One region of the Ideonella sp. FW305-24 genome, then DNA from elsewhere that is predicted to be linked to it. Evidence: riboswitches for the same ligand, from Rfam matches in the RefSeq annotation. Region 1 holds a riboswitch; the other holds the start of a gene.
What was found. A riboswitch is a leader RNA that binds a small molecule or an ion and turns the genes downstream of it on or off. The one in region 1 is predicted to bind cobalamin.
Positions count from the first base shown of each region.

Region 2: linked by a shared signal. The riboswitch ahead of AC3WR5_RS14365 (TonB-dependent receptor domain-containing protein) and the one ahead of cobM (precorrin-4 C(11)-methyltransferase) in region 1 are both predicted to bind cobalamin.

Region 1 is NZ_JBYTAI010000008.1:175,947-185,024, reverse strand. Features, by position in the region: gene AC3WR5_RS21615 (cobalamin biosynthesis protein) at 1-241, opposite strand, end outside; gene AC3WR5_RS21610 (cobalamin biosynthesis central domain-containing protein) at 340-1,089, opposite strand; gene cobI (precorrin-2 C(20)-methyltransferase) at 1,082-1,903, opposite strand; gene cbiE (precorrin-6y C5,15-methyltransferase (decarboxylating) subunit CbiE) at 1,900-3,198, opposite strand; gene AC3WR5_RS21595 (cobalt-precorrin-5B (C(1))-methyltransferase) at 3,207-4,388, opposite strand; gene AC3WR5_RS21590 (precorrin-8X methylmutase) at 4,385-5,074, opposite strand; gene AC3WR5_RS21585 (sirohydrochlorin chelatase) at 5,067-6,074, opposite strand; gene cobM (precorrin-4 C(11)-methyltransferase) at 6,071-6,919, opposite strand; cobalamin riboswitch at 7,061-7,339, opposite strand; gene AC3WR5_RS21575 (MFS transporter) at 7,345-8,502, opposite strand; gene AC3WR5_RS21570 (hypothetical protein) at 8,532-9,078, opposite strand, start outside.
Region 2 is NZ_JBYTAI010000004.1:529,791-538,868, forward strand. Features, by position in the region: gene AC3WR5_RS14340 (SGNH/GDSL hydrolase family protein) at 1-84, opposite strand, end outside; gene AC3WR5_RS14345 (sulfotransferase) at 200-1,504, opposite strand; gene AC3WR5_RS14350 (aminotransferase class V-fold PLP-dependent enzyme) at 1,915-3,159, shown strand; gene AC3WR5_RS14355 (VOC family protein) at 3,177-3,563, opposite strand; gene AC3WR5_RS14360 (2-dehydropantoate 2-reductase) at 3,696-4,697, shown strand; cobalamin riboswitch at 4,705-4,954, shown strand; gene AC3WR5_RS14365 (TonB-dependent receptor domain-containing protein) at 5,068-6,954, shown strand; gene AC3WR5_RS14370 (energy transducer TonB) at 6,985-7,698, shown strand; gene AC3WR5_RS14375 (FecCD family ABC transporter permease) at 7,726-8,796, shown strand; gene AC3WR5_RS14380 (ABC transporter ATP-binding protein) at 8,820-9,078, shown strand, end outside.

The DNA.
Region 1 (9,078 bases):
GGCGGCGCACGGTTTCGGATGGGTTGGGCACGGCGACCGCGGCCAGTTCGCCTGGTTCGTAGAAATGGACAGCCCAGCCGCGCTCTGCGGCCAGCGCCAACAGGCCCGGCTCGTCGGCCTTCAGCGTGATGCTGGCGACCGCAGCCACGTCAGCCAGCGTCGCACCGGCTTGCGCCAACGCGAGATCGATGGCCCGCGCCAGCGTTTCGCTGGGCGTTCCTCGGTCGCAGCCCAGGCCCAAAGCAATCCTGTCCCCCCCTCGTCCGACGGGTACATCGGCCGATCCCCCGAGGGGATGCGGGCCGGCTTGGGAGCGGCCCGGCGCTCGGCCCGCGTTCATCATGCTGCCACCGGCGGCCGATAGACCACCAGTTTCTCGTTGAGCTGCTGCCACTGCGCCTCGGGCACTTCGGCATGCGTGACCCACAGCACCGCGGCGAAGCGGGCAAGGTCCACTTCCTCGAAGCGGTCGAAGCGGTGGATGTTGGCGGGCAGCGGCGTGGGCCGGGTCCACCAGTGCGGGCTGCCGGCTTCCTGCACAAAGGCCACAGGCTCCTGGTTGACGACCGCGGCCGAGACGCGCGTGATGTTCAGCTTCGGCGCCTCGACGCGCCAGCCCAGTTCGCGGCCCAGGATGTCGACCGGTATGGTCTTGCCCACGTCCGAAGCGGTGGTCAGCACCGGCATGGCCTGCAGCAGCGCAGCAACGTGTTCGGCCATGGCGTTGGCGCCGCCCACGTGGCCAGACAGCACCGGGATCACGAACTGGCCGGCGTCGTCCACGACCACCACGCCCGGGTCTTCGTCCTTGCTCTTCAGGTGCGGTGCGATCAAGCGCACCACCGCACCCAGCGAGACGAAGAACACGATCTGGTCGAAGCGCTGGAACAGGCCGGCGATCTCGTCCTTGAAGGCACCGCTGTAGGCCAGCACCGGGTTGGCGAGGCCGGCCATCGCGTCGGCAAACTTCGCGGCCACGCAGACCTCGGCTTCGGGCAATGCGCGGGCCAGCGCTGCGACTTGCGCTGCGCCATGCTTGGTGATGGCCACAAGCGCGATGCGCACGTTGGGGTTCGGGGCTTCAGTCATCGGCCATTTCCTCTTCGGTGATGGGAGCCGGCGCTGTGCCGGAGGTTTTTTTCTTGCAGCCCTTGATGCGCTCGCCGCGCTGGCGCAAAGGGTTCTGCACGATCAGCAGCGAGAGGTAATTGACCTTCTCGCCGCGCAGCGTAGTGATGTCGCGCACCACGCGTTCTTCCGGCGCGCCGGCCTTCTCGACGAAGCAGACGCGGTCCAGCAGGCCGCGCCGTTCGAACAGCGCGATCAGTTCGTCCAGCAGCGGCTTGACCTTCATCAGCACCAGCGTGTCGAAGTCGTCCAGCAGGCGCTCGACCAGGTCCACGCCATAGGCCGCTGGCACGATGGCCACGGTGTCGTCCTGCTCGGCCAGCGGCTGGCCCAGCTCGGCGCAGCTGGCAATGAAGCTCGGCACGCCGGGCACGGTCTCCACCGCCACCTCGGGCGCCATCGCTTTCACCGTCTGCGCCAGGTGGCCGAAGGTGGCGTAGGTGGACGCATCGCCCTCGACCAGGAACAGCACGTCGAGACCCGACTGCAACAGCGGCAGCACCGCCTGCGCCGCGCGCAGCCAGGCCCGGCCCAGCTTCTCGCCATCGTGCGTCATCGGGAACAGCAGGGCCTGCGACTCACCCGCGCTGGCCGCGGGCGGCACCAGCCCGGCACGCGAGGCAATCGCCAGCGCGTAGCTTTCGCTCTTGCCGCTGCGGATCGGCCAGGTCCACACGGCATCCGGCCGCTGCAGCAGCGCAAATGCGCGGCGAGTCATCAACTCCGGGTCGCCCGGGCCAAGCGAGACACCGAACAGCTTGCCAAGCGTCGTCACGCGCTCACCAACGCTTTCTGCGCACAGACGATCCACACCGGGTTCTCCGCCGCCATGCGGTTCATGTGCAAGATCGGTTTGCTGCGCGCAGCTTGCAACTGCAAGACATCCCAAACCACGTCGGCTTCTTTCAGCGCCGCCGTCGCCGTGGCGAGGTTTTCCAGCGTCACGAAGTTCATCACCAGCCAGCCGCCGCTGCGCAGCCGGCGCAGGCACAGCGCGATCAGCTCGGCGAGTTCACCGCCGGAGCCGCCGATGAAGACGGCGTCCGGGTCGGCCCAGCCGTCCAGCTGTTCGGGCGCCTTGCCATGCACCAGCGTGTGGTTGGCCACGCCGAAGCTGGCGCGGTTGCGCCCGGCAATCGCCACGTCGGCCTCGTTTTTCTCGATGGCCCAGACATGGCCTTCCGGGCACAGCCGCGCGGCCTCGATGCCCACCGAGCCAGAGCCCGCGCCAATGTCCCAGACGATGCTGTCCGCGCGCAGCTGCAGCCGCGCCAGCGACACCGCCCGCACCTCCTGCTTGGTGATCAGGCCTTTGTCGGGTTGCCGCTGTTCATAGGCCGAGTCTGGCAGGCCGAAGCTGACCGGCCGCGGCCGGGCCTGGTGGCGCCACAGCAGCATCACGTTCGGCTCAGCGAAGCGCATCTCGGCGGCTTGCGCAGCGCTCAGGCCGCTGTGGATCTTCTCGTCCGGCAACAGCAGGCGCTCGGCCACCGCGAGCTGGAAGTCCTCGCCCAGGCCTTCGGCCAGCAGCAGGCGGGCGACACGGTCCGGGCTGTTGGCCGGGCTGGTCAGCAGCGCCAGGCGCTCGTGGCGGCGCAGCGCCTGGGCCAGCGCGTACAGGCCGTGCGTCGGATCCGCGCCAACCTGCCACTCGCCGGCATCCTTCGAGTGGATGCTGACGATCTTCAGGTCCTGCCAGACCAGGCCGACGCGGGCGCAGGCCAGCTGGATGGTGGAGACATTGGGCAGCACCTCGATGGCGTCCAGGCACAGCTTCATCGCCAGGTAGCCGGCAATGCCGTGGCACAGCGGATCGCCGGTGGCCAGCAGCACGCAGCGCTGGCCGCGCGCCTGCGCTTCGCGGATCTGCTCGACCACGGCGCCCAGGCCCGCCAGCTCGCGCCGCTCGGCCTCGGGCGAGATGCGGGCTTCCAGCAGCGCCAGCGTGCGACGCGCGCCAATCACCAGGTCGGCCTCGGCCAGCGCCTGCAGCGCCGGCGGCGCCAGGCTGGCGGCGCCATCGTCCAGCACGCCGACGATGCGGCAGCGTGGCGGCGGCAGGTGTTCCATCTGCATGGTCAATCGTCCTCCCCAGCGGGGTCGTGTTCGGGTTCAAAGACAGGCAGCGTCGGGTCGTCGGTGAGCGGGCCAGAGGAGGCCTCGGCGATCTTCACGCCGTCGAAGTCGCAGACCAGCACATCGAGCTGGAAGCGGCCCGGGTAGCGGCCGATCACGGTTTCGACGACCTTCTCGGCCAGCGCCTGGTGGAAGGGTTCGAGCAGACCCAGCGCTGTCATGCGCTCGGACGCAAAGCGTGCCGTCTCGGCCGCGGCAATCGCCGCGCATTCGTCCGGCGGCGCGCCGATGCGCGCGGCCAACTCGGCCAGCAGGCCGGTGTCGACCTCGGCGCGGTTGGCATGGGTAATCGTTTCGCCCTGCGCGATCTTGGTCAGCTTGCCGACCATGCCGCCGATCACGATGTGCTTCAGCCCGACCTTGACCGAGGTGTCCAGCGCGTAGCGCAGGAAGTCGCCCATCTGCACGAAGCAGGCCTCAGGCAGGCCGGGGCGCTCGGCAATGGCGAACTTCTCGGTCCGGCCGCCGGTGGTCAGCACCACCATGCCGGCGCCTGTCGTGGCCGCCACTTCCACGCCCTGCACCACGCTGGCCCGGTAGGCCGCCGTCGAATACGGCCGCACGATGCCGGTGGTGCCGAGGATGGAGATGCCGCCCAGGATGCCCAGCCGCGCGTTCAGCGTCTTCCTGGCCATGTCCAGGCCTTGCGGCACCGAGATGGTCACCGCCAGGCCGCATTCGTCCAGCAAGGCGCCTGCGGCAGTGCGCACATTGGCCTCGATGTTCTGCCGCGGCACCGGGTTGATCGCCGGGCCGCCGACCGCCAGGCCCAGGCCCGGCAGCGTGACAGTGCCAACGCCAAAGCCGCCCAACAGCAGCACCTGGCCAGGCAGCTCGGGGCGCAGTGCCACGTCGGCGGTGAGCCAGGCCTTGTCGGTGCAGTCCGGGTCGTCGCCGGCGTCCTTGATGACGACCGCGTGCGCGCAGCGCGCCCAGCCCTGGCCTTCGCAGCGTGGTTCGGTGACCGCGAAGCGCACGCGCTGGCCGTTGGGCAGGTCGCAATCGACCTCGGCCGGCACCTCGCCGTCGACCAGGCCCAGCACCGCCGCGCGCGCCGCCGCCGCCGAGCAGGCGCCGGTGGTGAAGCCCGTGCGGGTGCCGCGCTTGGCGGTCTTTTCCATCATGACGAGCTTCGCTCCTGCGCTTCGGCGAGACCGAGCAGCGCATGAATGGCGGCCACGACCAGCGTCGAGCCGCCCTTGCGACCGCGGATCACGATCCACGGCACCTCGTTCACCGTGGCCATCAGGTCCTTGGACTCGGCCGCCGAGACAAAGCCCACCGGCATGCCGACGACCAGCGCCGGCTTCGCGCCCTCTTCGCGAATCAGCCGCACCAGCTCGATCAAGGCCGTGGGCGCATTGCCGATGCCGACGATGGCGCCGTCCAGCAGGCCATGGCGATGGGCCTTGCGCATCGCCTGCACGGCGCGCGTCGTGCCCTCGGCGGTGGCCTGGGCGATCACGTCCGCGTCGCTGATGAACTGGTGCGTGGCCATGCCGAAGTGGGCCAGCCGCGGGCGCGAGAGGCCCACGCAGATCATCTCCACGTCCGCCACCATCGGCGCGCCACCGGCCAGCACCGCGCGCAGGCCGGCGGCCACCGCGTCGGGGTGGAAGTCGGTCAGGCCGTTGAAGTCGAAGTCGGCGTTGGCGTGGATCATGCGGCGCACGATGGACCACTGGGCGGAGGTGTAGAAGGCCTGCGGTCCGACCTCGGCGTCGATCACCGCAAACGAGTCGTGCTCGATCGCGCGGCCGGCCGCCGTCAGCTGCTCGGTGACGACGTTGCCGTTCGGGATCTCAGGCATGGCTGTGGCCCGCGTGGTCGTGCGCGTGGGCGTGGTCATGCGCATGCCCGTGCGGGTGTTCATGCCCGTGCTCAAGTGCATGGTCATGCGCCTGCGCCGGCACGTGGCCGTCGTCGTGGTGATGGTGGCCCTGGCCGTGCTCCTCGGCGAACAGGCGGAACTTGCAGCCGTCGCAAGGCATCAGCGCCTCGGGCGCGCCGTCCAGCAGGTCGTGCACGCGCTGGTCCATCAGCCCGAAGATTTCGGGCTCGAAACCGAAGTAGTGGCCGCTGGCAAAGCGCACTTGCGGGTACTGCAGGCGCAGGTGATCGATCTGCCGGCCGATGCGCTGCACCAGCGTGCCGGTGAACAGGTAATACGGCAGCACGACGATCTGGCGCATGCCCAGCAGCACCTGGCGCTGCACGACCTTTTCCAGCCGCGGCCAGGTGATGCCGGTGAAGGCCAGGTCCACCAGCTCGTGGTCGGTCTCTTCCATCAGCCAGCGCACCATCTTGGCCAGCTCGCCATTGGCGCCGCGGTCCGACGAACCTCGGCCCAGCACGATCACGCCGGTGCCGGTCGGGTCCGGCATGTCCAGCGTGTTCATCGCGCTGCGCAGCTGGCGGCGGAGGATTTTCAGGATTTGTTCGCCGGCACCCAGGTGCGGCGCGTAGAGGAACTGCAAGCCCGGGTTTTCGGCCCGCGCCTCGGCGATGTGCTCGGGGATTTCCATCTTCGCGTGGCCGGCCGCGTTGAGGATCAGCGGCAGCACCAGCACGCGCCGGCTGCCGACTGCGGCGCGGCGCAGGCCGGCTTCCAGCATCACCTCGGCGAATTCGATGAAGCAGACCTCGATGCGCCATTCGGGGTGCCTGGCTCGCCACTGCGCGGCGAACAGCTCGATCTCGTCGTTGCCGCTGCGTTCTCTTGACCCATGCCCGATGATCAGGACCGTATCGGTCAGTGCGGCGTGGGTGTGCGCGGCGGTTTGCAGTGCGATGGGCACGATGTCGTTCATGAGGTTTCCTTCGTGGCTTCGCTCGCGCGCCGGAAGCGGTGCGTGAACGTGGCGTCGTACAGCTTGGATTTGGTGAGCTCGGCCCAGCCGCGCGCGCCCAGCGTGGGGCTGGCGATGACCATGGCCTGGCTGACGATGCCGGCCTCGCGGCAGAGCTGCTTGATCGTGGCCACCGTGCCGCGCACGATGCGCTCTTCGCCCGGCCAGCTGGCCTTGTGCACCACCAGCACCGGTGCGTCTTCCGGCCAGCCGGCTTCGCGCAGGCCTGCCTCGACCTTGTGCAGCAAGGTGATGGACAGGAAGATGCACAGCGTGCAGCGGTGCGCCGCCAGCTCGGCCAGCGATTCGCCGGCCGGCATGGGCGTGCGGCCCTCCACGCGCGTGAAGATCGTCGTCTGCGTGACCTCGGGCAGCGTGAAGCTCTCGACCGCCGCGGCGGCCGAGGCCATGGCCGACGAGACGCCCGGCACCACGCCGATCGGGATGCCGGCGGCGTCCAGCGGCTGCACCACCTCGATCAAGGTGCCGTACAGCGCCGGGTCGCCGGTCTGCAGGCGCAGCACGGTGGCGTGGCGGCCGGCGCGCTCGGTCAGCCAGGCCACCATCTGGCCCAGCGTCATGTCCTTGGAGTCGGCGATCTCGCAGCCGGCCGGCGCCCAGCGCGTGGCGGCTTCGTTGACCAGCGAGCCGGCGAACAGGATGGCGCCAGCGCGTGCTATGAGGCCGCGGCCCTTGACCGTGATCAGGTCCGGGTCGCCCGGGCCGGCGCCAACGAACCAGACCGTGCCCGGGCGTGCGGCGGCCACAGGCCTCTCGGGTGCCGGCGCTTCGGGTGCCAGTTGCATCTCGTCTTCCTCCGTCGCCCCCACCGGGCATGGCGCTGCAAAGCGCAGGACGCAACGAAGACGAAAAACGGGGATGGACGCGCTGGAGGGCCCGGTTGCCCGGACGTGGTGGCGCATGCACCCCATCGCCCACCGCAACGGCCTGCTCACATGCGACAGGCCGGTCTCCGGGCTCGCGAGCCGCCGGGCATGCAGGTGCACGCCGGCTGGCCGCCGATCCCCTTCCCACACCCTTGATTGTCGGGCGCAGTGGTCAAACGACGGGCCAGGCCCGTCGCCGATCGGCTGCCAGAAACTCGCTTACCGTTGCGGGGGCAGCGCCGGAATTGGAAGACCCCTGGGGGTTCTTGCGCACCGGCTTCCCGTTTCATCCTGCCCAACCCGAAGGCCTGGCAAGACACCTGAAGCTGGTGGCAGTGTAACGGCTAGGCCGGCGCCACGGCCACTGCGCGCCGGGTGCCGAGCAACAGCAGCGCGGCCAGCACGGCAAAGCCGGCGCTGGCCAGCGGCACCGGGCTGGCATCTTCGCCCTGCACCGTGAAGGACGCCACCAGCGGGCCAAACGCACTGCCCAGCAACTGCGCCGCGGGCACCAGGCCGGCCAGGCGTCCACTGGCATCGGCCCGGAAGGCCAGGCCGATGTGGAAGGGCAGCATGAACAGCCAGACGAAGCCAAACACCGCGCAGGCCAGCGCAAAGGCCTGCGGCCGGCCCGGTGGCAGGCTGTGCACCGTGAGCGTGGCGGCGGCCAGCAGCGCCGAGGCCAGCGCCAGCAGCGGCAACACCGGCCAGCGGCGCACTGCCAGCGAGCCCACGCTGCCGCCCATCACCTGCATCACCAGCACGCCGGCAATCAAGGTCTGCGCGGCTTCGGCATCGAATCCTGCGGCCTGCGCCAGCGGGTCCAGATAGGCCCAGAACGCGCCCAGCGTGGCCAACTGCAGGAAGACCACCGCCAGCGGCAGCGCAGTGGCCAGTGACCAGCGAAAGCCCGAGGCAGCCGCCGGGGCCAGCGGCGCAAGCTTGGCCGGCTGCAGCCAGGCCAGCACGCACACCAGCGCCGACAGCAGTGCCAGCGCGACAAACGCACCTTGCCAGCCCCACGGCGGCACCACCGCCTTGGCCAGCACCAGCCCGAGCGCGGCCTGCGCCAGCGTCTGCACCACGAAAAACACGCCGCCGATGCGCGCCGGCTGGGCGCAGCGCACGATCACGCCGGTCGTGCCCCAGACCAGCACGCCTTCGGCGAGACCCGCCGCGGCGCGCACGGCGATCAGCGCGCTGTCGCCCACGGCGCGCAGCGTCAGCAGGTCCAGGGCCACTGTGAGCAGCGCCGCAATGATGGTGATGCGCCGCAACTGCGCACCCGGCAGCAGCGCGTCGCCCAGCACCACGCCCAGGCCGACTGCGACGATCTCGCCCATCGCCACCAGGCCCACGCCTTCCAGCGTCAGCGCCTTGGCCTCCAGCAGCGCGCCCAGCACGATGGGCTGGGTGCCGATGATCAGCACCGCGATGGCGCCCACCGCCAGTGCCGCCGCGACCTGCGCCGTGGACCAGGCCTCACCTTCGTTCCGGCTCATGCTCACTCCTCCGCCGTTACCCTAGTGGATCAATAGCCTTTTGCCTCTTCGGGCAACAGGCCTTGCGCAAAGCGTGCCATGGCCCGCTGCTCGTCCTTCATCAGCCGGCCGTTGGCAATGGTGCGCACCAGCCACGGCAAGGGCCTGACCTTGTCGCCGGTGGCGGCAGCCAGCACAAAGGCCTTGGCGCATTTTTCGAACAGCTCGGCATTCAGCGCCAGCCGTGTCGCGGTGGCGCCCAGGCAGACGACGCGGCCTTGCAGCAGCAGCGCGTTGCCGCCGGCCGCCAGGGACCGGCCCAGCTCGGCCGGGTCGTCCACGGCCGGACCCATGCGGCCGAGGTGCCGCGCCTGTTCGTCGAAGACGGTGGGCATGGTGCCGCCAAAGTCCGGCAGGCACAGCCCGAACGGGCCGCCGCCGATGGCGATGGCGCCCACGTCCGGCCGCAGCCGGTAGATCGCCGCGTGCGTGCGGGCATCGCCTGGCCAGACGGCCGGCGCGTTGACGCCTTGCCATGCCACACTGCGCGGCATGTGGGTGCCTGCGCTGTTCCACCACATGGCTTCTTCCCCCGGC
Region 2 (9,078 bases), on a different contig from region 1:
ACCAACGCCGAGCGCCAGCGGCGCCAGCAATGCCGCGGCCATCAGCCTGCCTTCGAGCTCGAAGTGGGTGTTGATCGGGCTCATGCGACGGCGTGGGATGGACGATGGCCGATTGTTGAACGGTTCATCACCTGTGCGGGAGCTGGCACCCCAAACAAAACAGGCCCGCCGAAGCGAGCCTGTCTGGGGATGCGGAAGATCAGTAGCCCAGTGACGCCGCCACTTCGCGGGTCTGCGCGCCGAGGATGTCTTCGGAGTAGAACTGCTTCCAGCGCACCGCGGCATCGGGGTTGATGGCGTTGTGCAGGTGGAACTTCAGGTCGCCGCTCATCTTCGAGGCGTTGTCCACGCCGTCGGTCATGCGCTGGTCCATTTCCTGGTACGGGTTGATCATCGCGTCTTCGTACGGAATGCCGGCGAAGCTGCAGATCTTCTCGATGGATGCGGAGGGATTGCAGACGATGTCTTCGTACTGGATCTGCAGCCAACGGTCTGCCGGCACATGCTGACCTGCGGCCACGGTGTTCTGCTGCGCGGTAAGCCAGGTCAGCTCGGCCAGCTCGCGGCTGCCGAAGCTGGCTTCCTGAACCATGGGCATCAGGCGCTGCAGCTTGGACTCTTCGTACGAGCGGATCATGCCCAACGGGTGGCGCGTCAGGTGGATGTACAGCGGGCGGTCGAAGTCTTGTTCGATGCGCTTCAGGATGTCCACGTCGATCACGTACGAAGGCGTCTTGTCGACCAGCAGCTTCTCGCCCTTCAGCGGTTGCTGCAGCAGGTTGTAGAAGGCCTTGGTGGACATGTCGTCGGCTTCGCACTTCGAGACGAAGGCACGGGCCGCTTCCGGCTCCCAGCCATGCAACTGCATCAGTGCGCGAACGGTGCCGTCCAGCAGGTGCTCTGTGTGCTCGCCGGACAAGGCCTTCAGGCGCTCGCCCATGGTGTTGTAGGGCAGCAGGTGCAGCTCGGGCGGCGCGAACAGTTTGGAGCTGCCGGCCAGGATCACGCGCAGCAGCGTCGAGCCCGAACGCGGAGGCGACAGCACGAACAGCGCCGGCGGATTCTTTGGCGTGCCGTCGTCACGCAGCTTGCGGGTGGCAATGCTCGCGCGGAACTTGGCCAGCTTCTCGGGGGTGACACGCTCGCTTTCGGGAATCGAGGTCAGCCGCGTGGCGACGACGGCGGTGTTGGCCGCCACGGGCGCGGGCGCTGCGACCGGCAACGAGCCGTTCAACCGGCCGGCGACGAACTCGGCAATCTGCGCGACGCTCAGGTCCTCGACGTAGGCGCCGTTTTTCATTAACAGGTCCTGGAACCCGAGCTTGGTCTTGTAGGCGCCTTCGATCGCCACGACCAGCTGGATGAAGTCGATCGACGCGAAGCCGATGTCGCCAATCATCGTGGTCTGGGGACCAATGCCGCCTTCGAGCTCGACGTCCCAGTCTTCCGTCAAATCAGAGATGACTCCAATGACGCGTTGCTCGACATTCTCGACCGTGTGCATGCTGCCTGTTCCCTCAACTCCGTGGATATCGCGACGGTAAACCCTTGCTTGCGAACATCATAAGTGCATCACGATGTCCGGCCTGGAACAGGTAAGCAGCCAGTGCGCCAAGCGCACATGGCAGTCTAGCGATTGACGTGGGAGCGCAATTCCGGCATGCGCACGGTTTCCGCCAGCTTCACCAGCGAAAACCCCCTAGAACGTTGCCTACCCGAGGCCTGCACCCAGGCCTTGCAGTCGCTTGGCGAACGCTGGTGCGGCCCGAAACATCGGCGCCGCGAACAGGGGACGGCCAGCAGCAGGCGCTTTTGCTGTCGGCTGCAGCACCGTTCAGGTGCGTTTCAGCGGCATCCCGCTGTCCCGCCGCCGCTTCTTGGTAAGGTCCAGGCTTCCACAGCCCAGGCCCACCCATGCCCGCTCCGGACTTCCATCTCCCGTTTTTCGACGCTGCCCTTGCCGGCCTGCCGGCGGTTTCGGCCCAGGCGCCTGAACATGATGGGGCGTTCTGGTCCGCTGTGGCTGCCCTTTACCGGACTTCCCATGCGACAGCCAACCTGGAAAACGGCTTCTGGGGCGTGATGGCCGAGCCGGTGCGGCAAGCGTTCATGCACTGGACCGAGCGCGTCAACTTCGAGAACACGCTGATGATCCGCGAAGGCTGGCCGAGCGCGATGGCCGCCATTCGCCAGCGCGTGGCCGCGGCGCTGGGCTGCGAGCCGGAGGAAATTGCGCTGACACGCGGCGCCACCGAATCCATGCTGGCCCTGATCAGTGGCTACAACCAGCTGCAGCCGGGCGACACCGTCTTGTATGCCGACCTGGACTACCCGGCGATGCGCAACGCGATGGCATGGCTGCGCGAGCGGCGCGGCGTGCTGCCGGTCAGGCTGGAAATTCCGGAGCCGGCCAGCCGCGAAAACGTGCTGGCCATTTATGCAGACGCCTTGCGCCAGCACCCACGCACCCGCTTGCTGCTGCTGACCCACCTGAGCCACAGCACCGGCCTGGTGATGCCGGTGCGGGAACTCAGCGAGATGGCCCGGGCGGCCGGCGCCGAAGCCATCGTCGATGCGGCCCACTCCTGGGGCCAGTTGGATTTCGACGTGGCCGACCTGGGCGCGCCGTATGCCGCCTTCAACCTGCACAAATGGGTGGGCGCGCCACTGGGCTGCGGTTGCCTGTACATCCGCAAAGGCAGCCTAGCCGCCATCGACCCGTATTTCGGCGACCGCGACCATCCGGCCGACGACGTGCGCTCGCGCATCCACACCGGTTCACCGAACTTCGCCGCCTGGCTCAGCATTCCCGCGGCGCTTCAGTTGCATCAGCGCATTGGCGCCAGCGCCAAGCAGGCCAGGCTGCGCAGCCTGCGAGACCATTGGGTGCAGCAGGTGCGCGGGCTGCCGGGCCTGGAGATCCTGACGCCGGACGAGCCCGGCATGGCCGCCGGCATCACCTCGTTGCGCTTCAGCGGGCGTGGCAGCGCCGCGGAGAACCAGGCCATCGTTGCCGCGCTGCGCGAGCAGCATGGCGTGTTCACCGTCTGGCGCAATGGCCCTGCGCGGGGCGACGTGGTGCGGGTCACGCCGGCCATCTACACATCACGTGCCGAACTCGACCGGCTGGTCGCCGGGCTGCGCGCCTTGCTGAACTGAAAGACAGTAGTGCCACCTCACATTGGCGTGCACAACTCCACCAGCAAGCCGTCCGGGCAGCGCAGCCAGGAGACTGTCTGGCCCCAGGGCATGGCTTGCGGTGCGGCCAGTTCCTTGCCACCGGCGGCCAGTGCGCGCTGGTGGGCCTCGGCCACGTCGTCGCAGACCAGCGCCACCTCCATGCCCAGCGGCTGTTCGGACTGGTCGGCCCGCACATGGCCGCCGGGCAGGTGGCCCTCGCCAATGCTGTGCTCGGCAAACGCCAGCGTTGTCGCCCCGGTTTCAAGCTCGCCGTAGCCGCCGGATTCGTGCAGAAAGCGGCGGCCGATGCCAAACGCGCGCTCGAAGAAGTCCAGCGAGGCCTCGACCTTGCTGACGTACAGGATGGTGTAGCCAAAGCGCATCGCGCCGGGTGCTGACATGGGACGGCTCCTTGTTTGGTTTGATGGCCAAGTCTAGAAGGACTTGTTCGGCGTTGCCTCCGGTCGCGCTATCGTCTTGTTCCTTTCATGAACCTCACCCAGAGGACTTTTCCCATGCGGGTTTGCATCTTCGGCGCTGGTGCCATTGGCGGTTTCATTGGCGCACGACTGGCGGCGGCCGGCGTGGCGCAACTCAGCGTCGTGGCCCGGGGCGACACGCTGGCGGCGCTGCAGCAGCACGGTTTTCGCCTGCGCAACCCCGACGGCTCGCTGACCCAGGCGCCGGCGCGCGCCAGCGCGACACCTGCCGAACTGGGTGAGCAGGACCTGGTGATCATTGCCGTCAAGGGCCAGGCGATGGCCGCTGCTGCGCCCGCCATCGGCCCGCTGCTGGGGCCGCAGACCGTGCTGCTGCCGGCGATGAATGGCATTCCCTGGTGGTTCTCGGCCGGCGTGCCCGAGCTGGGCGCAGCGCCGCTCGGCAGCGTGGACCCCGGTGGCCGCATCGCCCAGGCCTTGCCCGTCTCGCGCATCATTGGCTGCGTGGTGCACGCCAGCACCTCGTGCCCGGAGCCCGGCCTGGTGGCGCACCAGATGGGGCAGAAGCTGATCATTGGCGAGCCGGCGGCCGGCCCGGTCACGCCGCGTGTGCAGCAGGTCGCCGAGCTGCTGCGCAGCGGCGGGCTGGAGGTGGTCGAGAGCCCCGAACTGCGGCGCGAGCTCTGGTACAAGCTGTGGGGCAACCTGACCACCAACCCGGTTTCGGCCATTACCGGCGCGACGGTGGATCTGATCATCGGCGACCCGTTGCTGCGCACCTTCTGCGCCAGCATGATGGAAGAGGCGGCGCGGGTCGGCGCGCGCATCGGCTGCAGGATCGAGCAGACCCCGGCTGACCGCCATCGCATCACCGCCAGCCTGGGCGCCTTCAAGACCTCGATGCTGCAGGACGCGGAAGCCGGCCGCACGATCGAGCTCGACGGCATCGTCGGCGCGGTGCGCGAGATCGCCCAGCGCGTGGGCGAGCCGACGCCCGGCATTGACGCGCTGCTGGGGCTGACCCGCGTCTTCGCGCAGGTGCACGGCCTGTACCCGCGCCCGCAGGGCGCCGCGTAACCCCGGTGTAAACTGACACCTGTTTGGTGCCTGGGCTGCGCTTCGTTGCGGCCCGGGGTAAACGGGAAACAGGAAGGCCAGCCTCCACGAGGCGATGCTCAACCTGTGCTGCCCCCGCAACGGTAAGTGGACGAAGCCTCGCGCAACCCGCGCCAGCGTTTCAGCCCGTGCTCCTGGCCACTGAAGGTGAAGACCTTCGGGAAGGCCGCACGGGTGGTGCCACCAGCCCGGATACCGGCCAACAGGGGGCGCGAGCATGTTCTCGCGCCATGTAGCGGCCACCCGCGGGGAAGCAGGTGGCCGTGCTGTTGCCTTTGGCCTGCCTTGCGCCGCGCCGCGCATGCCAAAGCGACTTCCGGAAGTTGTTCCCATGAGCCTGCGCACTGCCTTGCGCCTTTCCCATTCCTCGTTGCGCGCCGCGTTGCGTGTTCCGGCCGCGCTCGCGCTGCTTCTGCAGGCACCGCTGCATGTTGCCGCGCAAACCGCGCCGGCCAGTGAGGCCAGCGACTACGTCGTGACGGCAGCCCGCAGCCAGGTCGTCACCCGCGACTCGGTGCGCCCGGTCACGGTCATCACCGCCGAAGACATCCGCCAGGCCGGTGCCGGTTCGTTGACCGACCTGCTGCGCACGATGGGGGGTGTGGAGATCACGCACAACGGCGGCCTGGGCCAGGCCAGCAGCATCTTCATGCGCGGTGCCAGTTCGGACCACACGGTCCTGATCGTCGACGGCGTGCGCCTGGGATCGGCCACCTTGGGCACCGCTTCGTTCGAGTCCATTCCGCTGGCGTTGATCGAGCGTGTGGAAGTCCTGCCCGGACCGTCATCCAGCCTCTACGGCGCTGACGCCATTGGCGGCGTGATCCAGGTCTTCACCAAGAGCGCGTTGCGCTCTCCGGGTGCCACCGTCTCGTTGACCGGCGGCAGCCACAACCTGCAGCAGGCCGTGGCGGGCTACGCCGGCCGCATCGGCGAACAGACCGAGCTGTCTGCCGGCATCGATTTCCTGCGCACCGATGGCATCAATGCCACCAATGCCGACAACACCTACGGCTACAACCCGGACAAGGACGGCTACCTGAACCGCGGCGGCCATGTCGGCATCACCCAGCACTTCGGGCCGGACCAGCAGGTTGCGTTGAAGCTGCTGCGCAGCGTCAGCAAGGTCCATTACGACGATGGTCCGGATCCAGACGCCGACACCCGGCAGGACAGCTACAGCACCACGGTGACGCAGACCATGGCCCTGCAGTGGGCTGGCAAACTGAGCGAGCGTTGGCAGTCCAGCGTTGTGGTGGGCCGCTCGGTCGACCTGTCGAACGACTACAGCACCTTTCCCGGCACCTTCAAGACCACGCAGCAGCAGTTTGGCTGGCTCAATCATGTGGCGCTGGCAGGTGGCACCGCCACCGCGGGCGTGGAGTTCCTGAAGCAGGAAGTCGACAGCGACACGCCTTACAACGTGACCGAGCGCACCATCCGCAGCGGCATGCTGGGTTGGCGTGGCAGCTTCGGCGCGCACTCGGTGCAGATCGACCTGCGCCAGGACCGCAACAGCCAGTTCGGTAACCACGGCACCGGCCAGATTGGGTGGGCCTATGCACTGGACGGCACCAGCCGCGTGCGCGCTTCTTACGGCACCGCCTTCCACGCGCCCACGTTCAACGAGCTCTATTACCCCAACTACGGCGCAGCGGACCTGAAACCCGAACATTCGAAGAGCTTCGAACTGGGTGCCGACACCCGGCTGGGCGGTGCGGACCTGACAGCCACGCTGTTCGAAAACCGTATCAGCAACCTGATCGTGTCAGGTCCGCCCGACTACGACTTGCAGAACATTGCCAAGGCTCGCATCCGCGGCCTGGCCTTGTCTGCTGGTGGACAGCTCACCCGTGACCTGCGCACCAAGCTGAACTTCACCTGGCAGGACCCGCTGAACGAAGAGACCCACGACCAGTTGCGTCGCCGCGCCCGCGTCTTCGGTGGCCTGCACCTGGTGCAGCAACTGGGCACTGCCCAGGTTGGCAGCGACCTGACCTGGGTTGGCAAGCGCTATGACGCCGACGTCGAATCCGCGGACGCGCGCATGGGGGCGTATGGCCTGGTGGACCTGTTCGCCGGCTGGGCCATCACGCCGCAATGGCGCGTCGAGGGCCGTGTCAACAACCTGGCCGACAAGCGCTACACGACGGCCCAGGGCTACAACAGCCCCGGCCGCGAAGCCCAGCTGACCTTGCGCTGGACGCCACCGTTGTGATCGGCCACTGAGCTGCGCCTGCCGCCTGCCATGCTTGCCACCACCGCTCCGCCTGTGCCCACAGCGCCGCGATGGCGCGGTGTGGCGGTGGTGCTGGTGCTGCACGGGCTGGTGCTGTGGGGGTGGTCCATGGCCAGCCGGTCGCGCGAGGTGGTGGTGCAGGTGGACACGCCGGCCCTGGTCATGATCCAGGTCGCCGCGCAGTCACCTGCCGTGCCCAAGGTGGCAGCGCCTGCGAAGCCTGGGAGCAGGCCCTTGCCACCGGTTGTGCCCATCCGCATGCCGCCTGCGCCACCGGCGGCCGCCATTTCAGAAGCCTTGGCCAGCACCGCCACACCCGCGCCTGCGCCAGCGGTCTCGGCCGCCAGCGCCGTGCCAGTCCTGGTGGCTGCTGCATCCGCCGCCAGTGCAGCCAATCCGGCAGCTCGCCTGACCCGCGCACCGCAGCCGCTGCCTGGCAACCCGCTGCCGGTCTACCCGGAAGCGGCGCGGGAAGACGGGCTGGAAGGCCGCGTGGCGATGTGGGTCGAGGTGCAGGCCGACGGCCTGGTGGGCGAAGTGCGATGGGCGCAGACCTCCGGCACCCGGCTGCTGGACCAGGCTGCGCGGGATGCCGTGCGCCGCTGGCGCTTTGCGCCTGCGCTGCAGGCCGGCGAGCCGGTGGCGGGCAGGCTGCTGCTGACGCTGCAGTTCCGGCTGCAAGGCCCCGTGAGCTGGCTGGCCCAAGCCGAAGCGTCGCTCTGAGTTCCTCATTTCAACCAGCTTGTTTGCATGCCCTCTGCGCCTTCCACTTCATCGCCTGCCGAGTTGCACGGACCGCGCGCGCTGCGGCCGATGAGCCGTGGCCGGGCCTGGCGCATAGCGCTGGTGCTGGCCGCGCTGCTGCTGCTGGTGTTTGCCGTGGCGCTGGCCAGTGGCAGCAGCCTGCTGAGCTTCGACCAGGTGCCGCGCCTGCTGCTGTGGCCCGACGACAGCCCTGCCGCCGAGGTGCTGCACAGGCTGCGCCTGCCACGCGCATTGGCGGCGATGAGCACCGGCGCTTTGCTGGCAATGTCCGGTGCCTTGATGCAGGTGCTGCTGCGCAACCCGCTGGCAGACCCGTATGTGCTGGGCCTGTCCGGCGCCGCAGCCCTGGGCGCGCTGGCCATGCTGGCGCTGGGCTGCGGGCTGTGGGCGGTGCAGGGCGGGGCGCTGGTCGGCGCGCTGCTGGCGGTCGCGGCAGTGTTCTTCCTTGGCCGGCACGACATGGGCCGGCTGGACGCCAGCAGCAGCCAGGACGACACGCCACGCCTGCTGTTGACCGGCGTGATGATCTCGTCCATCGCGATGGCCGGCGTGGGCCTGATCCTCAGCCTGGCGCCCGGCGAGCGGCTGCGCGGCATGCTGTTCTGGATGATGGGCGACCTGTCCGGCAGCGAGCTTTCGGGCTGGCTGCTGGCGCTGCCGGTGCTGATGTGCGCCGCGCTGCTGCCCTGGGCGCGCGACTTGAACCTGCTGCTGCGCGGCCCCGGCCCGGCGCAGATGCTGGGCGTGCCGGTGCGCCGCGTGCGGGCCATGGTCTACCTCGCAGCCTCGCTGGGCGCCGCGGTGGCCGTCTGCACCGCGGGCACCATCGGCTTTGTCGGCCTGGTCGTGCCGCATGCATTGAGGTTGCTGTTTGGCAATGACCAGCGCCTCCTGCTGCCAGCCAGCGCCTTGGCCGGTGCCGCTTTCCTGCTGGCTGCCGACACGCTGGCGCGCACCGTGGCCGCGCCGCTGCAGCTGCCGGTGGGCGTGGTCACTTCCTTGATCGGCGCACCGACCTTCATCGTGCTGCTGGCACGGCGGGGAGGGCGGGTGTGACGGTGCGGCCACTGCCCCTGAGCGTGGACACCAGCCTGCTGGCCACGCATGAGCTTTCCGTTCGCGTTGGCAGCCGCACGCTGGTGCCGGCGCTGTCGTTTGCCATTCGGCCTGGCGAGTTCTGGTGCCTGATCGGCCGCAACGGCGTGGGCAAGACGCTGCTGCTGCACACGCTGGCCGGTGCCAGGCTGCCTGCAGCCGGTTTGCTGCAGATGGGCGGCAAGCCCTTGGCCAACTGGAAGCTGGACGAACTGGCCTGCTGGCGCGGTTTCATGCCGCAGC